DNA from 2 places in the Lysinibacillus sp. TE18511 genome. Region 1 is predicted to be linked to the other one. Evidence: riboswitches for the same ligand, from Rfam matches in the RefSeq annotation. Region 1 holds a riboswitch; the other holds the start of a gene.
What was found. Region 1 has a riboswitch for cyclic di-GMP ahead of ACVWXS_RS17625 (hypothetical protein). Riboswitches for the same ligand answer to the same signal wherever they lie in the genome.
Positions count from the first base shown of each region.

Region 2: it holds a riboswitch for cyclic di-GMP, as region 1 does, so the genes downstream of both, ACVWXS_RS09105 (amidase) here and ACVWXS_RS17625 (hypothetical protein) in region 1, are expected to answer to the same signal.

Region 1 is NZ_JBSSFD010000027.1:21,265-25,697, forward strand. Features, by position in the region: gene ACVWXS_RS17615 (methyl-accepting chemotaxis protein) at 1-487, opposite strand, end outside; gene ACVWXS_RS17620 (hypothetical protein) at 531-1,244, opposite strand; gene ACVWXS_RS17625 (hypothetical protein) at 1,289-1,663, opposite strand; cyclic di-GMP riboswitch class I at 1,807-1,893, opposite strand; gene rlmD (23S rRNA (uracil(1939)-C(5))-methyltransferase RlmD) at 2,357-3,730, opposite strand; gene cydS (cytochrome bd oxidase small subunit CydS) at 3,952-4,074, opposite strand; gene ACVWXS_RS17640 (cytochrome d ubiquinol oxidase subunit II) at 4,087-4,433, opposite strand, start outside.
Region 2 is NZ_JBSSFD010000009.1:61,229-65,661, reverse strand. Features, by position in the region: gene ACVWXS_RS09115 (saccharopine dehydrogenase family protein) at 1-548, shown strand, start outside; gene nspC (carboxynorspermidine decarboxylase) at 545-1,684, shown strand; gene ACVWXS_RS09105 (amidase) at 1,727-2,614, opposite strand; cyclic di-GMP riboswitch class I at 2,658-2,751, opposite strand; gene ACVWXS_RS09100 (chemotaxis protein CheW) at 2,890-3,384, opposite strand; gene ACVWXS_RS09095 (M20/M25/M40 family metallo-hydrolase) at 3,410-4,433, opposite strand, start outside.

The DNA.
Region 1 (4,433 bases):
TATTGATTGCATCAAATGTCGTATTAATCGTTTGATTAAAATGCTCCATTTTCACCAACGAATCTTTTAACTTTTCATTACCTTCTTGCGTTAATTCTAACGTTGTATTCGATTGTTCTGAAATTTGGTTAGATCTTATAGATAGCTCTTCAATAGCCACTGTGATGTCTTCGATAGAAGTAGCACTCTCTTCAGTTGCGACTAGTTGCTTTTTTAATCCTTTACCGACTTCATCGATTGCGGCCCTTACAGTATCAGCCTTCTCAGTTGCGTAATCTCCATGTTCTAAAAGATTTTTACTTTTTTCATTCACATTATTTGCGAATTTATTAAATTGTTCACTTACTTGACCTGCTGATATTTCATGCATTCCATTTAGTGCCTCTTTATTAATATGGGAATGACCTTTAAGTGAAAAATATCGGTAAGCAAAATACAAAGATGTACATAATAAAACGACAATAATCCCTAGCATAATAGCTTCCATGAAAAAAATTCTCCTATTCTACTAACGTATTAGTGATGAAATTTTATAGTTCTTTTACAATGATGTAAATTCCATCTGCTACAGTCGATGGAATACTGCTTAGATGTTCATTGCTTTCATATTTATGAACAATAAAATCCCCTTCTACGTTTACATATTTTGTTAGTCCGTGATACTTCTCCAGCACACGCATTGACTTTGGATTTGTCGCTTCAGCTAATACTAATCTTAAGCCTTCTTCTGTTGCTTTCTTTATTAATATATCGCCTAAATTTTGTACAATATCATGACGATTATGCTCACCAATTACACCTAATAAAAATAAATGTAATACTTCTCCGTCTTCCATATCTTTTCCATAACGATTTTTATAATCTTCTAGGAAACGTTCATCAATATCCTCTAATACACGCATAACAATATTCATATCAGCAAACGTGCCTTCAAAAATGTCCTCTTCGATAATTTCAAAGACATTCGTATCCCCAACTAATGCGCCTACAACGTTTTGCTCTTGATCTAGTGCAACAGCACAGTATCCTTGATGAACATTTGCTTCAATATATTCCTTCGTAAATTGATAGAAATCTTCGTAAGGTAGTTTTAAGGCGTGCCCGATAATCGGTTCTTGCACCCATTTGCCAGCAACCTCTACCCCAATAAATGTTTTTGCTAAACATTCTGCTGTCTTTTCAATTAAATCTGGTTGGTCCTTTGTAAGGATTTCATAAGTATATAATTCTTGAATTGTTTGCATCCTAAATTCCTCTTTTTCAACATGTGATTATAGTTAATTAAAGACTAACGCATTGGTAATTGCGAAACATTGTCGACTACGGTTCCTGGGAAATTAACTCCCTCTAAAGCATTTCGCACTTGCACATAGGCAATTTTAGAGGCTGGATTAACAATAAATATATCTTTAAAGCCTAGTGATGCATAAAACATTAATGTTTGTCCTAGCTCTGCCGAAATCTTTGAAGGAAGGGGTGATTGATGTGTTGCATCAACAACAAATGTATAGGTATTTTTCTGTACTTTTGCCCCTGTCTCTGTCAAATCTTTTAAATAATCCTCTACAAGCGCTGGTTTAATAAACCCTATTATTTGGACGTGTACTTCTTTTTTTGCTTCATAAATCGCCATTTTATATTTCTCTTTATCAACGACTATCATCTCAAATCTCCTTTTTATAATTTTCTTAAAGCTGTTAGCATTTTTGTAATAAATATTAATAAATACATATTCAGTCTTTTGATTTTTCCCACAAAAAAACTATCCCTGAACATAATTAGGATAGCCAAAAAATCGCTTATCATCTTGGCAACCCGACTATCATTTTCCAAGAGGATTTTAGACTCGTAGCTTTGCGTCCTTACCTTTCGATAAGTTTGCCGTTTTCAATTTATTAAAATTACGCTGACATATTACTATTAGATTATAAATGTTTTGTAAAATTTTGTCGACTGTAGGTATTTTTCTCTAAAGAATATCGGAAGATTTAGAGAATTTTTCCGTATATTTAAAGGAATGGACAAGAAAATACTGTTTGGTGGTTTTTTCAAAGAGGGAATTTCTAATCATGCCCAGATTGTAGGAAAAGCAAATGGCTGCCTATTCTTTCACATTTATCTAAGAAGAAGAATCATCTTCATTTTTCATAAATGCGTTATTTCACTTTATTCATTCCTTATTTGGAAACGTAACGATAGAAAAGAGTGGAATTTTAGGCTACATCCTAAAATTCCACTCTTTTTTATAATGCTACTCTTTTCAAAACTTCATTACTTGTACTCACAACGGTAATATTCATTACGCCTTTGTGAGTACAAGTAATATATAAAGCGTATCGAAAGGCAACTGCAAATGTTAGATACCTTCTTTTAAAATGAGTTGCGAGACACACTCCACATGCGTTGAATGTGGGAACATATCCACTGGCTGAATCTCCTGTGTTTGATAGCCCCCATCCTCCAAAATACGGAGATCACGCGCTAGTGTACCTGGGTTACAGGACACATAAACAACACGTTTAGGACGTTGCTCTAAAATCGTCTGAAGAAGAGCCTCATCGCAGCCTTTGCGTGGTGGGTCCACTACTAGGACATCCGCTTCCTTGCCTTCCTTATACCAGCGTGGGATAACTTCCTCTGCTGGGCCGGCCTCGAAATACGTATTCGTAAAGCCATTTAATGCTGCGTTGCGTTTTGCATCTTCAATAGCTTGTGGGACAATTTCAACACCCATAACAGCCTTTGCTTTTTCTGCAAGGAATAATGAAATGGTGCCGATCCCACAGTAAGCATCAATTACTCGCTCATCACCCTGTAAGTCAGCATAATCTAATGCTTGTTTGTAAAGTACTTCCGTTTGCTCAGGGTTTACTTGATAAAATGAACGGGCTGAAATTTCAAAGCGAACATCACCAATTGTATCGATAATAACGTCCTTGCCCCACAGGTTCACGGTTTCATCACCGAAAATAACGTTCGTTTTGTCGCTGTTAACGTTTTGCATAATGGATGTGACTTTCGGGACAAGCTTCTGGATTATCGCAACAGCTGCTTCTTTTTGCTGGAATTTTTTCTTTTTCGTTACGAGAACAACCATGACTTCACCAGTTGCTCGTGCTTTACGAATAACTACGTGGCGTAGCATTCCCTCATGTGTTAGCTCATTGTATGGTCGAATACCGATTGCCGCTAATTCCTTTTTCAAGCCTGTAAGAATAGCATCCGCTTCACCTGTCTGAATTAAGCAACGCTCCATATCGACAATGCTGTGAGACTTCGTTTTATAGAAGCCAGCAATTGCTTGTCCTGCTTCATTCGAGGAGAAAGGAATTTGGGCTTTATTACGATATTGCCAAGGCTCTTCCATGCCTTTCACAGGTAGAACAGGCGCATCAATTTTACCAATACGCTGCATGACATTACGCACCATATTCTCTTTCCATTTTAACTGCCCTTCATAAGACAGGTGCTGTAATTGACAACCGCCACACTGCTTGAAATATTCACAAGGTGCTTCTACTCGATCTGGCGATGGCTTAAGAATATCTACAACTTTCGCAAAGCCATAATTTTTTAACGTTTTTAAAACATGAACTTCCACCGTCTCATTAGGAAGTGCCCCTTGGATAAATAATGGATAGCCATCGACCTTTGCGACGCCATTGCCATCATGTGTTAAATCTTCTATATAAACTGTTAATTGGTCATTCTTTTTCACGGGTGCTGACATTCGTACATCCTCCATTTCAATCTCTTTATTGTAGCATGTGTTGGCGGATGAAAAAAGAACAAGACTTGATCTTGTAAGCTATTTGCTCAACATCCATGACCTGAGCAGTACGACACTCCACCCGAGCAGATTCGTCTTCCACTTGATCACTTCCGCACACGACCCGAGCAGTAATGTCATATGCTCGAACCTTCCAAAGCTTAAAGTAGAAAAAAGAGCCGCTATTCGCGACTCTCTCCTTCCTCTTTTGTTACATGGTGATCTTTTGGTGCCCACCAGAAAGCAAACACAATTCCGAGGATGACTACTATAAATGGCGCATAAAACATGAGAAATTTCTCCATCACTCTAACCTCCTATGCGTGATTGTCTTCTTTTCCTGTCACGTAATTTTTGTTGAACAGGAATAATTTCAACAATAAAAATAGTGATGGAATAAGCAGACATAGACCTAAGATAAATGCGATGACGAGTGCAATCGCCATTTGTGTACTTGTAAAGCTATCGTAAATTGTTAAATATGGATACAGTAAATACGGATATTGTGCGATACCATAAGCGAAGAATGCCAAAGCAAATTGGGCAATCAATAGTCCTACTGCAAGGCCGTAATTTTTTCGCATCCAAATTAACACCACAGTAATGATAAATAGTACGGCTGAAATGGCGAACACCCACCATAAATTAACCATATTATTGTAAG
Region 2 (4,433 bases), on a different contig from region 1:
TATACCATGAAGAGTTAGAATCTCTTGCTAAAAACATTAAAGGCTTAAAGCAAATCCGTTTCTGGATGACATTCTCAGAAAAATACTTAACACATTTAAAAGTATTAGAAAATGTTGGTATGACTTCTATCGAGCCTATCGAGTTTGAAGGAAAAATGATTCAACCAATCCACTTCCTTACAGCAGTACTGCCTGATCCAGCATCACTTGGACCACGTACAAAAGGGAAAACAAATATCGGTTGTATCGTTCGCGGTCTAAAAGATGGCAAGGAAAAAACGTATTATGTGTACAACGTATGTGACCACGAAGAATGTTATAACGAAGTTGGTTCACAGGCGATTTCTTACACAACTGGTGTACCTGCAATGATTGGCGCGATGCTTGTGATGAACGGTGAATGGCGTAAACCAGGCGTTTGGAACGTCGAAGATTTCAATCCAGATCCATTCATGGATGCGCTAAATAAATGGGGTCTACCATGGCAAGAAAGCCATAATCCAGAATTACTTGACCTTGATTTAGATGCAAAGGAAATAAACCAATGAAACCAATTGATTTCTCAAAAGTTCCATCCCCTTCTTACGTAGTGGATGAGCGATTATTAACAAAAAATCTTGAGCTTTTAAAATCAATTCAAGATCGCACTGGCTGTCGTATTTTACTTGCCTTAAAAGGGTTTTCAATGCATTCAACATTCCCTTTAGTAGGTAAATATTTAGCCGGCATTACATCAAGTTCACTTCACGAAGCGCGACTTGGCTATGAAAAAATGGGCAAGGAAGTACACGTTTATGCACCTGCTTATATGGAGCATGAGATGGACGAGCTTCTGGGCTATGTTGAGCACATCGTGTTTAACTCATTTAACCAATGGGCACAGTACAAGGATAAAGTAAAATCTGCTGGTAAAACAATTGAATGTGGTATTCGTATTAATCCTGAGTACTCTGAAATTGAAACAGCTCTTTACGATCCTTGCTACACAAATTCTCGCCTAGGTACAACATTAGCCAACTTCGACAAGTCACAGCTTGACGGTATTGATGGCTTACACTTCCATGCAATGTGTGAGCAAAATTCAGATACGTTAGAGCGTATTATACAAGTTGTCGAAGAAAAATTTGGTGATGTTTTGCATCAAATGAAATGGTTAAACTTTGGCGGTGGTCACCATATCACTCGTGAAGATTATGATGTAGAAAAGCTAGTGAATATCATTAATTACATCCAAGACAAGTATAACCTTCTCGTATATTTAGAGCCAGGTGAAGCTGTTGCACTAAATACTGGTTATTTAGTAGCAACTGTTCTTGATATTCAGAAAAACGGTATGGACTTAGCAATTTTAGACACATCGGCAACATGTCATATGCCAGATGTTCTAGAAATGCCATACCGCCCTATGATTATCGGTTCTGGTCAAGCAAATGAGCTAGCACACACATATCGTCTAGGCGGACTTACATGTCTTGCTGGTGACATTATTGGTGATTATTCATTTGAACAACCTTTAAAACCAGGAGATCGTCTTGTATTTACGGATATGGCACATTACTCAATGGTGAAAAACCATATGTTTAATGGGGTAAACCTTCCATCAATCGTTTCTTATAACGATGAAGAAGGCATTAAAGTTATTCGTGAATTTAAATTTGAAGACTATAGCGGTCGACTTTCCTAATAGAAAAAATCCTCTCCAACTTCAGCTGGAGAGGATTTTTTATTATGGCCGCATATTCATCCAACTATCGACATGATGAATAGCAAAACCATTAAAGCTTGTTTTATTGGCATAATGACGATGAACCGTTGCTAATTGTTTATTCATATAGGCTTCTCCATTATCATAAAAGGTAATTGTTTTCCCCTCATTAGAAGCGCCTGTTTCTACACCAATCACAATTGATTTATTTACTTTTTGTGCATACTCTATTTCATTTTCAACGATTTTGATAATGTTTTTAGCTGCATCTCGATAGGCCATGATCGAAACACTATCCACTTGATCGATAACCCATTCAGCTAATATACCATTGCCATATTGATTGCTATAAGCGATCTCATCAAACCAAAATGGCATATCGACTTCCAAAGGTATTTGTAATTGATTGGCCTCCTCTTTCGCTTTAGTAAGGAGCGCTTGATAGGATTCGATTGTATTTACTTGATTCGAGCTCCACCCACTATTTAGATAGGGCTCTACATCCAGGTGGACCCCAGAAAATTGCTCTGTTGTTAATGCACTCTCATTATATGTATTTAACCACTCAAACAGTTGATCCTGCATTTTATAGCCATCCTCTGACACCCAACTTGCAGCACCATCCAATGCATATACTTTTATACCTTTTGCTGTTGCTTTGTCAATAAAGCTTTTATAATTGTCATTTGCTATATCAGTATTAATCTGTAAATAGACTTTGTTAACATCTTTGCTTTCTAAAAATTGGAGTACGCCTGTTTCATCTTCAACAATTTTCGTCGTATCCCATAACCAAGTAGCCCTATCTTGCATGGCCGTTGCCTCTACCTTTCCTATTGTTAATCCTAGCGTACTTACAATTGTTACTATAAAAGCAATGATTGCTTTTGATAGTGAACGACTTACCATATGTTACATCTCCATTCTATTTACCAAGGCTCATAGAACAGAACCTGGCAACCTGACAATCATGCACTATACTAATATAGTGTTTAGACTCATGGCTTTGCGTCCTTCCCTTTCGGTGAAGTTTGCCTTTACAGTAGTTTTATTACATTACATAATACGCAGTTATAACGAAAATGTCTGTAGGTCCAATTGATAATTATCGGGAGTACTGTTCGATAAAATCGTATAAACACAGGTGATTTTTACTATAGCAACAAAAAAAAAACGTAGAGTACTCAAGCCTCTACGTTTTCCTTTTCATTTTCATTTTCAAGCAATTTGTGCAAATAATTAATAATTTCACGAATACCTTCTAATGAATTCACAAGTATTTTTGGGTCTACGTATGTAATCATACGATTTTCCAGATTTGCCACAGCTGTAAAGTAGCGTGTTTTTGAATAATTGACAAGTCCCACTTGCTTTAATACAGACTCATCAAAATCAAGAATTTCACGAGCTTCTGTCACAAGTAATCCATAATTCACAACATCCGTGTTCAATACGATAACACGTGCTGTTGCAGTATTTGAAGAACGATTGTAAAGAATACGTTCAAAATCAAGCACAGGCACTAGCTCACCACGAATTCTTGTGAAGCCTAGTAGATAATTGGGTAAATGAGGAATAGGTGTTACATGCTCTAACTTTTCAATCGAAATCGCTTGCTCCACAGGTACTGCATATTCCTCTGTACCACAAGCAAAGACTACTGCCTTTACACTTTCCATGCGGTCACATCCTTAGACTCTGTTGTTATTTTTTTGCAGACTCTTTTACAATTTCGACAAGTAAATCTGCTAATTTTTCTAATTCTTCTACTGGTATTTTTTCATTTGTTGTATGAATATCCTCATAACCAACAGATAAATTTACTGTTGGGATACCGAAGCCAGCAATAACATTGGCATCAGATCCACCACCAGAAATACCAAGCTTTGGTGTACGTTCAATGCTGTGTGCAGCTGCCATTGCCACTTGAACAACTTTATCCTTTTCTGTTACACGGAAGCCAGGATACATTAGTTTTACTTCTACTTCAGCTTTTGCCCCTAATGAAGCAGAAACTTGCTCAAACGTCTCCTGCATATGCTTAGTTTGTGCATCAAGCTTCGTTTTGTCGATAGAACGTGCTTCTGCTAGTATTGTCACTTCATCACATACAATATTTGTTGCCTGGCCACCTTCAAAGCGACCGATATTTGCTGTCGTATCTTCATCTAAACGACCAAGCTTCATTTGTGCAATACATTTAGAAGCAACCGTAATCGCAGATATTCCTTTTTCTGGAGCAACACCAGCATGAGCTGTTTTCCCAATTATTTTTGCAAAGATTTTTGCTTGGAATGGTGCCGCTGTTACAATACCGCCTACTTTGCCATCACTGTCTACTGCAAAACCATATTTTGCTTTAATTTTAGATGGATCTAACTCTTTAGCTCCAACGAGTCCACTTTCTTCACCAGCTGTAATAATAAATTCAATATCTCCATGTTCAATATTTTGCTCTTTTAAGCGTTTAGCCATTTCAAATAAAGCAGCAAGGCCAGCTTTGTCATCAGCACCTAAAATTGTTGTGCCATCGGATACGATATAGCCATCTTCACGAAGAGACGGTTTAATACCTTTACCTGGGACAACTGTATCCATATGCGAAGTAAAATAAATAGGTTCGACATCTAACGAACCTTTTAATGTTGCAAGTATATTCCCTGCTCCATGCCCGTTACGAGTATGTGCATCATCTTGTTCTACTGTAAAACCTAGTGCTGTTAATTTG